Regions from separate parts of the Halalkalibacter sp. HAAS-P014 genome, predicted to be linked through region 1. Evidence: riboswitches for the same ligand, from Rfam matches in the RefSeq annotation. Region 1 holds a riboswitch; the other holds the start of a gene.
The links. Region 1 has a riboswitch for glycine ahead of AC1FXZ_RS09010 (trimeric intracellular cation channel family protein). Riboswitches for the same ligand answer to the same signal wherever they lie in the genome.
Positions count from the first base shown of each region.

Region 2: it holds a riboswitch for glycine, as region 1 does, so the genes downstream of both, gcvT (glycine cleavage system aminomethyltransferase GcvT) here and AC1FXZ_RS09010 (trimeric intracellular cation channel family protein) in region 1, are expected to answer to the same signal.

Region 1 is NZ_JBWQTV010000011.1:72,455-80,874, forward strand. It holds gene AC1FXZ_RS09000 (DUF5058 family protein) at 1-415, opposite strand, end outside; gene AC1FXZ_RS09005 (helix-turn-helix domain-containing protein) at 619-2,721, shown strand; glycine riboswitch at 2,923-3,030, shown strand; glycine riboswitch at 3,032-3,117, shown strand; gene AC1FXZ_RS09010 (trimeric intracellular cation channel family protein) at 3,295-3,933, shown strand; gene AC1FXZ_RS09015 (hypothetical protein) at 4,010-4,231, opposite strand; gene AC1FXZ_RS09020 (MBL fold metallo-hydrolase) at 4,413-5,204, opposite strand; gene AC1FXZ_RS09025 (DUF1284 domain-containing protein) at 5,659-6,075, shown strand; gene AC1FXZ_RS09030 (DUF2798 domain-containing protein) at 6,313-6,795, shown strand; gene AC1FXZ_RS09035 (malate:quinone oxidoreductase) at 6,931-8,420, opposite strand, start outside.
Region 2 is NZ_JBWQTV010000003.1:5,962-14,381, forward strand. It holds gene AC1FXZ_RS02605 (helix-turn-helix transcriptional regulator) at 1-96, shown strand, start outside; gene AC1FXZ_RS02610 (DUF2626 domain-containing protein) at 245-487, shown strand; gene AC1FXZ_RS02615 (MBL fold metallo-hydrolase) at 754-1,389, opposite strand; gene AC1FXZ_RS02620 (DUF2759 family protein) at 1,611-1,796, shown strand; gene AC1FXZ_RS02625 (YqhG family protein) at 1,850-2,650, opposite strand; gene AC1FXZ_RS02630 (DEAD/DEAH box helicase) at 2,628-4,313, opposite strand; glycine riboswitch at 4,553-4,662, shown strand; gene gcvT (glycine cleavage system aminomethyltransferase GcvT) at 4,868-5,965, shown strand; gene gcvPA (aminomethyl-transferring glycine dehydrogenase subunit GcvPA) at 5,979-7,322, shown strand; gene gcvPB (aminomethyl-transferring glycine dehydrogenase subunit GcvPB) at 7,319-8,420, shown strand, end outside.

The DNA of each region.
Region 1 (8,420 bases):
TAAATAATAGCCAACCCATTCCTCCAAGGCACATGACCCATACGGCAGCTGTGAAAGCCTGTGCAGTATAATTAGCAGCACCTAAATCAGCACCAGCTGCTTGTGAACCAATACTCGCACCTACTGTTTCAATTGCCGCTGATCCAATAATTCCAATCCGAATTAACGTAACAGGATCACCAATTAGCGTAATGAGGGATATAGCGACAAATATGATGGCTAAAGAAGGCCCTAAAGAACTAATTGCTCCTGTTCTAATCGCTATTTTCACCTCTGCAGGAGTCATTCCTATAGAGGAACTCGTTTTTGTGGCCAGTCTAATAAATGTAATGGCTTGAAACATAACAACGAAAACGATGAGTGAGGCCAAAATCCAAATCGGGAAACTATTTGCTACCTGCATCACTTGCTCCATTTTTCATCCCTACTTCCTTTTATAGTATTTGTTTATTAAAAAGAAAATTTATTCAATCCCCCTCCTACTTTTTGAATTTTCCGTCTTTTCATTCTGTGGATTTTATTTTACACTTAACATTAAGGATTTACAATGTAGTTTTTTACATAAAGAACGAATATTATATATATATTTTTACATTCAGAGAAGGAGTGGAACCTAAAGTGTACGAAGTTGATTTTAGTCTCTTATTTTTAAAAAGAAAGTTAAAACAGACTCCATTTCAAGTGTGGAGTTATAACTTTCACAAAAATACAACCGTTTTAATTTATAATCAAGGAAATGAAGAAAGTTTATCTCCATCGTTCCACGTTTCTGACAATGACCTGCCATTTATCATAAAAAAACAACAAGGTAAAATATTATTATATTTTTACTACAGTGAAGGAAATCAAATTAACGTGTGTATTTTTCACCATTCTCTAAATCTGTCAAAAGACGAAATTGAATATTTATATTACTTTTTTGCCCTTTCTCAAACAAAGGAAACCATACAAAAAAAAGACATTGAACTAAACAATTTAGTTGATAGTATTCGTTCGATAACATCTAGTCTCGACCTTGATGAAGTACTTGAACAGATCGTCCGTAATGCCCTTAAAGTAATACCGGCTGCAGACGCTGGTTATTTACTCCTGTATGACCAAGAAACCGATAGATTATTACCTAAAGCTCCAGTAGGATTTAATCAAAATATTTATAACTTTAAAGTAAAAGTCGGGGAATCCATTACTGGAAAAGTATTTGAAGATGGGCATGGCAGAATATTCAATTCTAAGATAAAGCTTTATGAGGAAATGGACCTTTACAGTATTTCACCCGAAAACTATTATCATATTAATTCTGCAGGCATGAAACCTGAAGCGGCAATGTGCGTACCTATATTTATCGAACACAAAAAAATTGGTGTGATGATTATCCATCAACGGTACAAGAAGAAAGTATGGGTCGCATATGACCTAAAATTGTTGCAAGGGTTTGCTGTACAGGCTGCAATTGCCATTCAAAATGCACAATATTATATTGAGGCAAATAAAAGATTATTAGAAAGTGAAGAGTTAAGTAAACAACTAAAAGAAAGAAATGCACAACTGCAAAAAAGACAAGAGGTCCATGAAGCTTTAATAAACATTTCTCTCCAAAACAAAGGCGTAGAAACCATCATTCATGAAATTAATCAAATGATCGAACCTTCGTTTTCTTTTTTTAGTATGCTTGAAAATAAATTTCACTCTAGTGATTTAAGAAGCCCTGCTCCTATAAGTACCTTTGAAATTAAAATGCTATTCTCTAATAGAAAACGCCAACCTTTATACTTGGATATAATTATCAATTCTGTTGGTACCTATTATCTATACCCTATTTATAACGGAGTCGTCTTTCTTGGATGTTTTATGATAGCCGTGAAAAATCTTTCTAACAATGACCGAATGACACTTGAACAAAGCAGCTCTGTTTTAACGTTAGAACTAATGAAAACCCAAACCATTACGGAAATTTTTTACCAAAAAATGCACGAACAATTCCAAGGTCTTCTTAGCTCTCAAGATTCTGATCAATATTTAAAACAAGCACAAGAAATCGGGTTAAACCCCTCCTCTTACTACTTAGTTACTATTTTTGAGATACCTAACTACTCTGATTTACAACTATTAGAGATTGAGATACATCAACTAGTAGTAAAGATAAAGACGGAACTACCTTCTCTAGAAAAGTTAATATATGGATTTCACAATAAGATTATATTACTTCTCACAAGTGAACACAGTGATAACTTTATGGAAATCCAGCATAAGTTTCATTCAATACAGACGGATTGGGAACAAAACAACGGATCGAATTTCCGAGGTGGGGTAAGTTTCGCTTATCAAGGGCTTGAAAAGATTCGTAAGTGTTACGATGAAGCCAATAAGACAATCTCTTACCTAACTGCTCGAAATCGGACTGATATTATAAGTTTCAAAGATATTGGATTAAACCGTCTTTTTCTCAACCAACCTTCTCAAGAAATGAAACAATTTATCAATGAAGTCTTTGTACCACTATGGTCCGAGAATGAAAAAAGCAAAGAATTAGAAAAGACTCTTTTAACATACATTGAAAACAACCGATCTGCTGCTAAAACAGCTGAACAACTTCATATCCATATTAATACGTTATACCAACGTGTTAAAAAAATTGAAGAATTAATCCAACTTGACTTAAGTAATAATGAAGATGCTTTAAAATTACAATTGGCTTGCTACCTTAGATCGACTTATTATTAACCATAGTAATGGTAATGCAATTGGGGGAATCTCCCTCTCTTACTAGTAAAGACTTATAAGAAAGTAGTCTTTAAGGCTTTAGAAAGGGCATTAAATTATATAAAATTAAGTAATAAGACAGCTTTTTTCTGAATATTATTGAAAGATAGTTTGATAATTTGTTATGATGTTATCTGTACAAAATAAAATGCATATTGGCGGATGATGATTGTAGGAGAGACCGTAGAGTTTTTAGCACGGCACCGAAGGAGCAAGGCCCTAAAAAACCTAGGGATATAAACTCTCAGGTAAAAGAACTGCAATTGGACGCTCCTCTGGAGAGAGCTATTAGCCACCCACGGGGAATTCTACTGAATTTAAGAAGTAGAGAATCTCTCAGGTAAAAAGGACAGGGGAAAGGTAAGATGATAAGTCTTATCTTTCCCCTGTCCTTTTTGTGTTCAATAGTTTAAAAAGAAAGGATGAGTTGATAAAATAACCCATTTAATACGAAAAGAAAACACAATATACATTATTAGCTTTTATCATTAAGAACTTGATTTTTATAGATTACCACAGTTAGGAGAACATAGTATGGTTTGGGATATTCTTAATATTATTGGAACGATTGCTTTTGCATTAAGTGGAGTTATCGTAGCTATGGAAGAAGATTATGATTTGATGGGGGTGTACATATTAGGTTTAGTTACAGCCTTTGGAGGAGGAGCGATACGTAATCTTCTTATAGGAGTTCCTGTTTCAAGTTTATGGGCGCAAGGCTCATTATTTACCGTTGCAATTATTGTTATGACATTAGCATTTTTTCTTCCAAAGTTATGGTTTAATCATTGGAAAAAATGTGGGGTATTTTTCGACGCCTTAGGCTTAGCTGCATTTGCTATCCAAGGAGCCATGTACGCATCTGATATGGGACACCCTTTAAGTGCTGTTATTGTAGCTGCCGCTTTGACTGGTACCGGAGGAGGTATGATAAGGGACCTTTTAGCAGGAAGAAAACCATTGGTATTGCAAAAGGAAGTTTATATAGCTTGGACAATGTTAGCTGGATTTGGAATTGGGCTAAACATCATTACAGGAACTGTTGGAACCATACTATTATTTATTTTAATTGTTACGTTTCGAATGCTTTCTGTTCAATTTAATTGGACCTTACCTCGAAGAAAGCTAGCTGTCTCATTAAATGAAACTTCGAGTTACAGTGGTAAACAGTAATCAATCAATATGAGAAAACGTAATTAAATGCGTTTTCTCATGCCCTCAAGTCGCAATTCAATGGTAGACAATTTTTCTAAAAATTAGATCCTCTTACTGTCTCTTCTTTCATAATCAATTTTTCTATTTCTAATAAAGCCCCAATCACCAATCCGAATAAAAAAACAAATAAGAATGTAAAGAAGATTCCGTAAGCGATTTCTTGATTCGTATAGTTTCTATAAGCATACATTGCCATTGAGATGGAACTCAGTATTAACGTTAATTGTATTAATGGATGAGTTTTAACTTTGTCCATACCCCACTCTCCTTTACATTAAATAACCTCACTTAATCTTACCATACAAAAAATGTAAAAAATTGCAAAGTGAGTTTCCTTACCCTCTAACTGCTTGTCTTTTCAGCGAAAAAGCGTTTCTGCTTTTTGGCAGAAACGCTCCTTTAGGCTCTATTAACGACGCATCATCTCGCCTATCTTTCTATTTTCTAATAATTGATTGGATAATATTGGCCGAGTTCCACTCATTATCTGATATCTTAATTAGAACTGGTGGATTCGTAAATAATTTGGCATCAATTTCTTCTACCGACAAGCCTTTTTCATACAAATATTTAACCTCTCCCTGGAGATTCTCGAGAAATTCTAGTTTCTCTTGTAATAACTGCTTTCCATCAGGTAAATAACCTGCATGACAACAGAACATTTCGTTGAAGTCATGCTGAAGAACTCTGCGAATGGATAAAATCAATTCAGGAATCGATTCATCGTGAGAGACAGCTTTTACTTTGCGACTTACAAAAAGATCACCCGAAAACAATATCCCCGTATTCGAATTAAAAAAAACAACATGATCATAAGCATGTCCTGGAGTTTCAATGACTTCCCATACCTGATTTCTTGACATCACCGTTTGTTCAAAAGGTTTTGCGAGAAACCCCTCTCGTAATCCCCAAAATCCTTGTCGAAACTTTGGATACTCACTCCCAATCAAACATTCATCAATTGATTTTTCATTAACATAAATGGGGACATTCTTATGTTCACCTACCCACTTCGCTCCCCCTGTATGATCTTCATGGTGATGGGTTAAGGCCACTAAATCAATATCTGCTTCCTGATAAAAAGGAGTAAAGCTATCTAGTAATGAAACGGGACCTGTGTCAACAAGCATATGATCAACAAGAAAAGAGTATATTGTCATTGGCACGTTTTGATAAGTTACCGACCCTTTCAAGCATGTAACATCCGAGTGAGAACTAATTTCGATCATTGCTGTCTCCTCTCTCATTCCATGATTTGATTAAACATTCAAACATATAGCATAAATTATAGTGTTTTTTCCACCTATCTACTATATTGAATCCAAGGGAAACCTTCCATACTTTTCATTGGATATACGCATTGACAGAAAATAGAATAACCGACTTGATACTCACTTTCACTGTTTACTAAAATGCTCAGGTAATGGCACATCCCTACAATAAATTGTTCTGCCACAACTAGTACACTTTCCAATCTTTTCTTCCATTTACATTCTCCTTTTACAAAAGTTTGAACCTGTATGGTTTTAGCTAATGATTCCCTAATTTCCTATCTGCTAATTTTTTATTAATTCCCAATAAAATAATACATAATCTGTTTGGGATGTTAAAATAAACTAAAATGTTAACTTATTAATAAAATATGTTAACAATCATTCAAACCTAAAGTTAGGAGGACGTTTAATGTTTAACTTGCGAGGTCATCATCTGTTTTGCCTTCTTGGTTACCGAGGAATGGGGTACTCTAAAGAATATGTGGAAAATATGACGCGCTTGCATCAAACGTTGAAAAATGACCCCAAAACGTGGATTCAACTTGTAATGGGACCTGATCAGTTGTGTGAAAAGTACCCCCATTCAGGTGAGCACCACTGCCAACACAGCATAATCTACGAAAGAGATGCTGCTATTTTAGAGAAGATGGAACTTAAGATTGGACAACTCTTGCAGTGGAAGGACATTGAATCACGTATCCAAGAACACGTCACCTCTTCGGATATTGAAATCCTCTGTGAAACTTGTTCTTGGCGTTCTTACGGAGTTTGTGAAGAGGGAGTTCAGGAAATTCTTGAAGGAAAAGGCTTAAGAGAGATTAAATAAGTCCTTTTATATGATTGTATCTCGAACCACTTTAACATTACTAAAAATTGGTTAAAAACTTCAGATTAACTTATCTAACAGCTTTGCAACGGAACGAGGAAAAGAATCTTTTAAAAAGTACGAGTTAACAAAGCTTAATTAAAACTTGCAATAAACCTTCACAAATTCGTCACTTATGAAAAGATTTTCAGACAGATATAATCAACCTTATGCTCTAAAAAAGAAAGGATGTTTTGTTTGCCTACTAATAAAAAAGAAGGCATTATTTTTGGACTATTTATGTGTTTAGGAATGGTTTTGATTATGTCTGTTTACAACACAGCTTTGAACGGTTTTTCATCATTTACAGTCAGGAGTATGATGATTCAATTTATCATAACATTTATCGTTGCTTTTATCGTAGAATCATTAGTTGAACCAAAAGCGCGAAAGCTCGCATTCTCACTTCCTTATGATAAGGCAAAAGAAATCAACGTTATTTTAGCGTTTGCTTTTTGTATGGTCCCTATGATGGTTCTAATTATGTCAGCATACGGACTTATTTTAACGGCGTTTGTGACAGGTGTTAAAGGTTCACTTCTCATAGCGTACCTGAAATTAGTTGGTCTAAACTTTATCGTGGCGCTCCCATCACAGTTACTAATTGTCGGACCAATCTCCCGTTTCTTATTAACAAAGTACATTAAACCATCTACACAAAAATCTGAATTTATCGTTTAAAAGAAAAAGCAAACTACCTTTTTAGTAGTTTGCTTTTCTGATATAGTGGGATTTTAAGTCCTTGCCTCTTTAGGTAAATTTTTATTTTCTCTTTGTTTTTACAAACTTCCCAGTCTGTTTATGAGAAATTGTTGCCTAAATTTTTTCGTTCAATAGCCTAGTTTCTACATTTAAAGAATCACCTAAAGACCTACTATTTTCCTCAAATCCAAGCGTCTGCGCTGTTGAAGAATGAACTTCGTCCAGGAGCTCTGGATTTTCCATTAGTGACATGCCATAAGATGGAATCATTTCTTTAATTTTCGGTTCCCACTCTTCCATACGTTCAGGGAAGCACTTTGAAATAACTTCAAGCATGACATGAACGGCGGTAGAAGCTCCTGGAGAAGCTCCTAATAAAGCTGCTATCGAACCATCAGCACCAGTAACAACTTCCGTACCAAATTGAAGCGTGCCTTTTCCTGCTTCAGTATCTTTAATAACTTGCACACGTTGTCCTGCAACTAATAAATCCCAATCCTCGCTTTTAGCGTTTGGAATAAACTCACGTAACTCTTCCATACGCTTTTCTTTTGATAACATAACTTGACCAATTAAGTATTTTGTCAAAGGAATGTTTTTAGCACCCGCCGCCAACATAGTTAAGAGATTATTAGGTTTTACAGAAGTTAGTAAATCAAAAACTGAACCGTATTTTAAAAACTTAGGTGTAAAACCAGCAAAAGGACCAAATAACAATGATTCTTTATTGTCAATAAATCGTGTATCAAGATGTGGAACAGACATTGGAGGCGCACCAACTTTAGCTTTACCATATACTTTTGCGTGATGCTGCGCTACAACATCCGGATTATTACAAACCATAAATAATCCACTTACCGGAAATCCTCCAATATGTTTTCCTTCAGGAATACCCGATTTTTGAAGTAAATGTAGGCTTCCTCCCCCGCCCCCGATAAAGACGAATTTTGCAGCATGCCGTTCAACAGTATCATTATCAAGATTCCTTACTTTCAGTTCCCACATACCATCGCTAGTGCGTTTAATATCATTCACACTACGTTTGTAGTTTATCTCAACACCTTTATTCTCTAAGTGTTCAAACAACATACGCGTTAACGCGCCAAAATTGACATCCGTTCCAGAGTCAATTTTTGTTGCAGCTATAGGTTCACTTGTTGGGCGATCCTGCATAATAAGTGGGACCCATTCCTTTAGCTTTTCTGGATTATCAGAAAATTCCATCCCTTTAAATAGAGGGTTGTTTGTTAGCGCTTCAAAACGTTTCTTTAAAAAAGAGACATTTTTCTCCCCCTGTACAAAACTCATATGAGGCAATGGCATGATAAAGTCCTGTGGGTTATGTAACAAATTACTCTTTACAAGGTAAGACCAAAACTGCATTGAAACCTGAAACTGTTCATTAACTTTTATAGCTTTACTAATATCTACAGATCCATCCGGCTTTTCGTCCGTGTAGTTAAGTTCACACAGCGCGGCATGCCCCGTCCCTGCATTATTCCACTCGTTAGAACTTTCCTCTCCTGCGTTTTCAAGCTTCTCGAATACTGTAATTTTCCATTCCGGTACCAACTCTTTCAAAAGTGTCCCTAAAGTCGCACTCA
Region 2 (8,420 bases), on a different contig from region 1:
TTTGCATACATTCTTGGAGAACATATGCTTAAAGAGAATATAAAGCTGACTGATCCTGGAGCAAAAGCATGTTCCTATTCAATCATAAAGTTATAAACTTTTCACAATGCTATAATTTTGACATTCATGAAGGCATTTACAGTGAGGATGTAGTCGTATATAATGAATTTGTATTAATCATTTGATATCCTAAACAAATAGTGCCAGCAACAAGGCAATTTGTTAATGAAGGAGGGAACCCCAAATGGATCGTATGTATCGTGTTTTAGCTTTTTGGACTGGGATTTTTGCAGTTCTATTCTTTGTTGGTAATATGTATAATGTAGCATTGTTGTTCTTTGCACAAACTGGTGCTTTATTAGCACTAAGCTACCTGAATTTATCTGAACGTGTATACATGTACATTTTTGGTGCCTATTTGACGATTTTCTTCGTAGGCTTCACGTATTACTCAACATTTTTACTAGTACCAAGTTTTGGGCATTAATCACATACTACATATGTGTAAAAGAGAGAAACCGTCTCCTTACTGGGCACGGTTTCTCTCTTTTTCCTTTTAAATGTTAATACTATTGACATAGTGGTAAACTATTTTATACAATAGAAATAGATTGGTGAGTCTTTGACTGGGAGTCCCCCTCCCCTCAAGGTTCTTACATCAATACGATTTACTCCCCGTTGGGCCTTTACGTTGTTAAAGGCCCTTTTAACATGGAAAAGAGGCTGTCTCTTTAGAAAGCAGCCCCTTACATATTAAAATCCTGTTAGAAAAGGATTTCCGTTCATTTCTGCGTCAATAGTTGTAGTTGGTCCGTGTCCGCAAGCTACGACGGTTGTCTCTGGTAATTCTAATAGCTTCTTATGGATACTATTTAACAATAACTGGTGATCTCCTCCAGGTAAGTCTGTTCTTCCAATACTCTGTGCAAATAAAGCATCACCCGAAAAAACAATCTCATGATCTTTTAAATAGTAGGAAACACTTCCAGGAGAATGACCCGGTGTTTCATATATTGCAAAAGTAAACGATCCAATTGTTAAATTCTCTTCTTTTTCAATAATATGATCAGCAGGCTTTACTGTAATGGCTTGTTCCCCCATAAAACGTGCTGAACCATTTTTATTTGGGTCTATTAACCAGTCTTGCTCTTCCTTATGTAAATAAACGGGGCAAGTGAACTCATTACGTACATCGTCAACTGCTCCGATATGATCAAAATGAGCATGGGTTAATAAAATAGCGAGTGGTTTTAGCCCTTGAGACTTAATCCATTGAACAAATGCTTGTCCATCACCACCAGGATCAATGATAATAGCTTCTTTTAGATCATTTTGAATGACATAGGCGTTTGTCTGAAGTGGCCCAAGTGGAATTTGTGTCCATTTCATATATTTTCCTCCAATTCTTATAAGGTTATTTCTATCATACAATACAAGAAGCAACTCGACAAACCGAGAAAAAAAGAGTAAAATAAATGCAAAATGTCCAACATAAAGATTGAGGATATTTTCTAACTTCGTCAAATTTTAGGCTGACAACGTCCACAATTGGCTTTATAATAGGACTAGTTAAGCTGTGTTCATAGTTTTACATAAGGAGGGAAGATAAAATGGTCTTTTCTATTATCATGTTAGTAACGGCGCTTTTGTGTGCGGCCGCAATTGTGCGTGAAGTTCGCAGAAAAAACTTTTTCGCAGTAGGCTTTGCTGGAATCTCATTTGTTGTATTTGGTTGGTTTGCAATTGCTACAATTATCTCAATCATTACAACAGGTGGGGGAGCACCTACAACTTAATGAAGTACTGATGAAAAAAGGCAACTACTATATTGTAGTTGCCTTTTTGGTGCCTATGGTTGAAAAACTTGTTGCTCTAAGTAGAACATTCCACCGTTAATGATAGATACATGTATGTTCGGTTCGTATTGTTCTTTAAGTGCTTGTTTTTCCACTTGATAACTTTCGGGTTTTTCCTCGTAATCTTCATAAAACTTTTCGAGAAGAGTTAAGTCAGCATTCCATCTTTCAATTGCTTCTTCGGCCCATGATTTATCTTCATTTTCAGCGTATGTTTGTACCATCTTTTGCAATCTTATCAATCCACTATGAACCGTAATTAGCGGTGAGAGTTTAAAGCAGTAATCAGGAATATTAGGAGATAATTCTTTTTCCAAAAGCTTATCATAAAACTGTTGAACAATTTGTCCATGAATAAGATTGAGCCCTAAAGATAATAGGACATCTTTTTTTCGGTCACATTGAAAGGAAACCTTAATGTTTAAGCAAAGCCATGGCTGTAAGGGGATCGATTTTCGCCCCGACGCATGAATATTCTCATAAAGTCTAATGAACCCTCCTAGTTCGCGAGTTGAAGAGAATAACTGGCGCAGCCTTGGTGCCCCGAAATGAATTTGTTCGCCACGCATGTCATCAGGTGCATTGTTTTGATCGGTGATAAATGTAACCTGCATTGGATTTGGCTCACCACCTGTTTTTTCAAGGTAATGCCAATAAAAAGGTCTGTTCATTAATAGCTTATCTAATTCGATAGATAGTTGTACTTTTAAATAACTAGGGTGGTTTTCAATAATCGGACTATCATTCGCTACAAAATATCTCTCTAAAAAGTCATGAACTTGAGGCTGTTGCATCGACTTGATCCTCCTCATTAGATTTAGCTGCTTCTTCTGCAGCCTCATTCATAATGGCTGCAAGATGATCAAACTTTATTCTCATTTCTCCTTCAGAGTCAGATTGCAAGAGGATATCCTGTACATGCTCTTCTACAGAAGGAAGTTCAATTTTTGTTAATATATCATCTAGTTCACCAATAACGGCTTCAAAGAGGTGGATCTTCTCATATAGTAATTTAAGAATGTGTTGTTCTACAGTGTCGTTTACAGCAAAATTGTAGATGTGAACATCTTCTTGTTGGCCAAGACGATGAATACGACCAATTCGCTGCTCAATACGCATAGGATTCCAAGGTAGGTCATAGTTAATGATATGACTGCAGAACTGCAAATTAATCCCCTCACCACCGGCTTCTGTAGCAATTAAGACTTGGGCGTGGTTTTGAAAGAGTTGACGCATCCAATCTTTCTTTCCTCTTTTAAAACCACCTCTAAATGGGACGGAAGATATTCCGTTCTGTTTAAGAAACCATTGTAAATAAAGCTGAGTTGCTCGGTATTCTGTGAAGATAATAACTTTGTCGTTTATCTTTTGAATAATCTCCAATGCTTTCTCTGCTTTTGCGTGTCCATCAACTTCACCGATTTTGTTTATTAATTTTTCTGCCTGTGGAAGTGCACGGCCATCAGCATGAGCTCGTTCAATCATGTTTTTCAAAGTCATAAAAGCAGCTTCTCGACTACTGCAAAGCTCTCTTTTTAAAGTGAGCAAGCCGAAATGATTGGAATCGTCTTTTAACTTTTCGATCTCATTATAAAAAGCACGTTCTGATTCACTAAAGTCAATTGGAACATTTTTAACAATTCGTTTCGTCCATTCGATCCCAGTTTCCTCACGACGATTTCGAACCATAACCTTGTTTACCAACTCTTTTAATTTCTCCTCATTTTTGGGGGATCGTTTATTTGATCTATACTCCTTTTCAAAAGAGGTGATATCACCGAGATGACCAGGTTTTAACAATGAAACCAAATTAAAAATTTCCTCTAGTTTATTTTGTACCGGTGTTGCTGTAAGCAATAGGCAAAATTTCTTCTTTAGATGTTTGATAAATTCGTAATTTTTCGTTTTAGGATTTTTTAATTTATGCGCTTCGTCAATAATAACTAAATCATAAGGCTGATCTAGTACAATTTCACGATGGGGAGGCCTTTTTGCTGTATCAATAGATGCGACTACTACGTCGCATTGCTCCCAAACATACGATTTACGCTGGGCAACAGCGGGAATATGGAACTTTGTGTTAAGTTCAATTGCCCACTGTGAAACAAGAGACGCAGGTACGAGAATTAAGACTTTTTTCACTAGTCCACGAATCATATATTCTTTCAAAATTAGTCCTGCCTCAATCGTTTTTCCGAGTCCCACTTCGTCTGCCAGTATTGCCTTCCCATTCATTTGTTCAATAACCGTATTAGCTACTTCAATCTGATGTGGGAACGGTTTTAGTTGTGGAAGGTGCTTAGGAGCTTGTAAACCATGAAACTCAGGAATAATTTGGTGTTGCTCAGCTTCATACGCTAATTTAAATAGTTCCCAGTTCGACCACGGTCCGTCTTGTTCTAGCCTCTCCTTGAAAGTGTCATTCCACTTTTGATCAAAATGTATATCAATATTCAATGTAACTCATTCCTTTCGAGCGAACTTTAGTCTATATCCGAATGAAAACATGAAAAAAATATAAAATAAAAAGATTTAAGAAATAAATAGTTGCCAAAGGGACCCTATCTTGATACGATATCAGTAGAAATCCGAATTACCTAATTTACCTGTTTGGAAGAAAGTTATACATGTAGTATGTACCAACTTACATAAATTCATGAGTATCAATACATAACGAATGAATTTTATATGTGCGAATGAGGATAAGGGGAGAGATTGCAAGATAGAATGCAACGCCGAAGGAGCAAGCGCTTGATAATGTGTTATCAACTGCGAATCTCTCAGGCAAAAAGACTCTTATTTGACGCAGCTCTGGAGAGTGCTTATATGAGCCACCTACGAAGACACTATATTTTTTGAATATAGGAAACTTTCTGGTTGAAGGACAGAGTTATACACATTTCCCGTGTATAACTCTGTCCTTTTTTTTGAAGATTAATCTAGTAGTATTAATGCAATCTCAATAGATTTAGAAGGTATTAATAAGAATAGGTTCGAGGAGGGGTTATAGTATGTCAGAATTAAAGCGCACACCGTTATATGATTTTTATAAAGAAAATGGGGTGAAAACAATTGACTTTGGTGGATGGGATTTGCCTGTTCAATTTTCTAGTATAAAAGAAGAACATGAAGCTGTTCGTACAAAAGTGGGGTTATTTGACGTCTCACATATGGGAGAAGTAGAAGTGAAAGGCCCAAAAGCTTTAGCTTATCTTCAAAAAATGATGACAAATGATTTATCCAAAATTGGAGATAATCAGGCACAATATACAGCAATGTGCTATGAGGATGGTGGTACGGTTGATGACTTACTCATATATCGAAAAGCTATTGATGAGTATCTACTGGTCATAAATGCTTCGAATATTGACAAAGACGTTCTATGGCTGTTGAAACATATGACAGAAGGTGTAGAGGTTGAAAATGTATCGAATCATTTTGCGTTACTTGCAATCCAAGGGCCTTTGGCAGAAAGTATAGTTCAAAAGAAAACATCATTTGATTTATCGTCTATTCGTTTTTTCCACTTTGCAGATCAGGTCGATATTGGTGGGGTCAAAGCCCTTGTATCAAGAACTGGTTATACGGGTGAAGATGGATTTGAGCTTTATTGCCAGGCTGATGAAGCACCAAAACTATGGAAGATATTACTTGAAGCAGGAAAAAATGATGGCCTTGTCCCATGTGGCCTTGGTGCTCGCGACACCCTTCGTTTTGAAGCGAGATTACCTTTGTATGGACAAGAACTTACGAAAGAGATCTCTCCACTTGAAGCTGGGATTGGATTTGCAGTGAAAGTGAACAAGGAAGCGGACTTTGTTGGGAAAGAAGCTTTGAAACAACAGAAGGAAACGGGTTTATCTAGAAAGTTAGTTGGGTTAGAAATGATAGATAAAGGAATCCCACGCTCAGGGTATGAGGTTTTCTCTGATGGTAAACAAATTGGCTTCGTTACTTCAGGAACGCAATCGCCAACATTAAAGAAAAATGTTGGACTTGCTATACTCGACATAGACTTCACAGCTTTAGGAAGTGAAGTAGAAGTAAAAGTTAGGAAGAAGCTTTTAAAGGCAAAAGTTGTTCCAACCCCATTTTATAAGAAGGCGTAGAGGAGGAGTATATATGAATCACCGTTATTTACCGATGACAGAGGAAGATCAAAAGGAAATGCTTAATACAATCGGTGTTGAATCGATTGAAGAATTATTTTCCGATATTCCAAAGGAAATTAGATTTAGCGAAAAATTAAATATTAAAGATGCATTGAGAGAACAAGAACTTGTTGCTTATTTTCAAGAGTTAGCAAGCAAAAATGTATCACTAAAACAAAAGCCGTCCTTTTTAGGGGCAGGTGTATATGAACACTATATTCCATCAATAGTTGATCATGTAATATCTCGTTCTGAATTTTATACGGCGTATACTCCTTATCAACCGGAAATCTCGCAAGGAGAACTTCAAGCCATATTTGAATTTCAAACAATGATTTGCAATCTTACAGGAATGGATTTAGCTAACTCTTCTATGTATGATGGACCGACGGCTCTCGCTGAAGCAGCAATGCTTAGTGCAGGACAAACAAAAAAGAAAACGATTCTTGTTTCAAAAGCTGTACATCCTGAAGCTCGAGAAGTTCTGCAAACAAATGCGATCGGTCAAAGGCTGAATGTAATTGAAATTGATACGAATGATGGTGTAACTGATTTAGAACAGTTACAAGAAGTGTATGGAGATGATACTGCATGTGTCGTTATCCAACATCCAAATTTTTATGGCAACTTAGAACCGTTATCTGAGATAGAAGCCATTGCGCATAGAGATAAATCGATGTTTGTTGTTTCAAGTAATCCACTAGCTTTAGGACTTCTTAAGCCACCGGGAGAGTTCGGAGCTGACATTGTCGTTGGGGATGCTCAACCGTTTGGAATTGCAACTCAATTTGGGGGGCCACATTGTGGGTATTTTGCAACAACTAAGAAATTAATGCGCAAGGTGCCGGGGCGACTAGTTGGGCAAACGACAGATGAACATGGACAAAGAGGGTTTGTTTTAACACTTCAAGCTCGTGAACAACATATTAGACGAGAAAAGGCCACTTCTAATATTTGTTCAAATCAAGCGTTAAACGCGCTAGCTGCTTCGGTCGCGATGAGTGCAATTGGCAAAAAAGGAATAAGAGAAATGGCCTTTCAAAATGTTCAAAAAGCAGCATATATGAAAAAGAAGTTAAAAGAGCAAGGGGTGGATCTCGTCTCTGAACAGCCAACTTTTAATGAGTTTGTCGTAAATGTAAAAAGGCCTGTTTCAGATGTAAATGAAATCCTTCTCCAAAAAGGATTTATTGGTGGATATGATCTAGGTCGTGATGATCAAAACTTAGAAGGTTATATGTTACTAGCTGTTACTGAAGTTCGCACAAAAGCAGAAATTGAGAATTTTGCTAAGGAATTGGGGGCCGTACTATGATGACAAAAGACCAACCACTAATTTTTGAACGTAGTAAGAAAGGGCGAGTGGGTCATAGTTTACCAACATTAGACATCGAGGAACAAGCAATTGAAGATTTGATTCCTACAGATTTTATACGAGAAGTCGAGCCTGAATTGCCTGAAGTTTCGGAACTTGAGATCATGCGCCACTATACTGCGTTATCGAAGCGTAATCACGGCGTAGATTCTGGATTTTATCCTCTTGGATCGTGCACGATGAAATATAACCCTAAAATAAACGAAAATGTAGCACGTATTGAAGGACTAGCTAATATTCATCCTTATCAGCCTGTGGAGCAAGTGCAAGGTGCACTTGAATTACTGTATGAACTTCAAACGTCACTTGCAGAAATCACAGGTATGGATGAGGTAACCTTGCAGCCTGCAGCAGGGGCTCATGGTGAGTGGACCGGATTGATGATGATACGAGCTTATCATGAAGCAAATGGAGATTTCCAGCGTACAAAAGTAATTGTACCTGATTCAGCGCATGGAACAAACCCAGCATCAGCAACGGTAGCTGGCTTTGAATCTATTACTGTAAAGACGAATGAGCAAGGTTTAGTTGATTTAAATCATTTGCGTGAAGTTGTTGGGAATGATACCGCAGCTCTAATGTTGACAAATCCAAATACACTTGGTTTGTTTGAGACATATATCGATGAGATGGCTGAAATTATTCATAGTGCAGGTGGAAAGCTCTATTATGATGGAGCTAACTCAAATGCAATCTTAGGAATTACAAGACCAGGAGATATGGGGTTTGATGTGGTTCATCTAAATTTGCACAAAACATTTACTGGTCCTCATGGTGGAGGTGGTCCTGGATCTGGACCTGTAGGAGTTAAGAAAGAATTAATTCCGTATTTACCAAAGCCGTTGATCATTAAACGTCCAGATGGCCTCTATGATTTTGATTACAATCGTCCACATTCGATCGGGCGCGTGAAACCTTATTACGGTAACTATGGTATTAATGTTCGTGCGTATACCTATATCCGGACAATGGGCGCAGAGGGCTTACGTAAAGTTTCTGAATATGCTGTTTTAAATGCAAATTATATGATGAGACGAC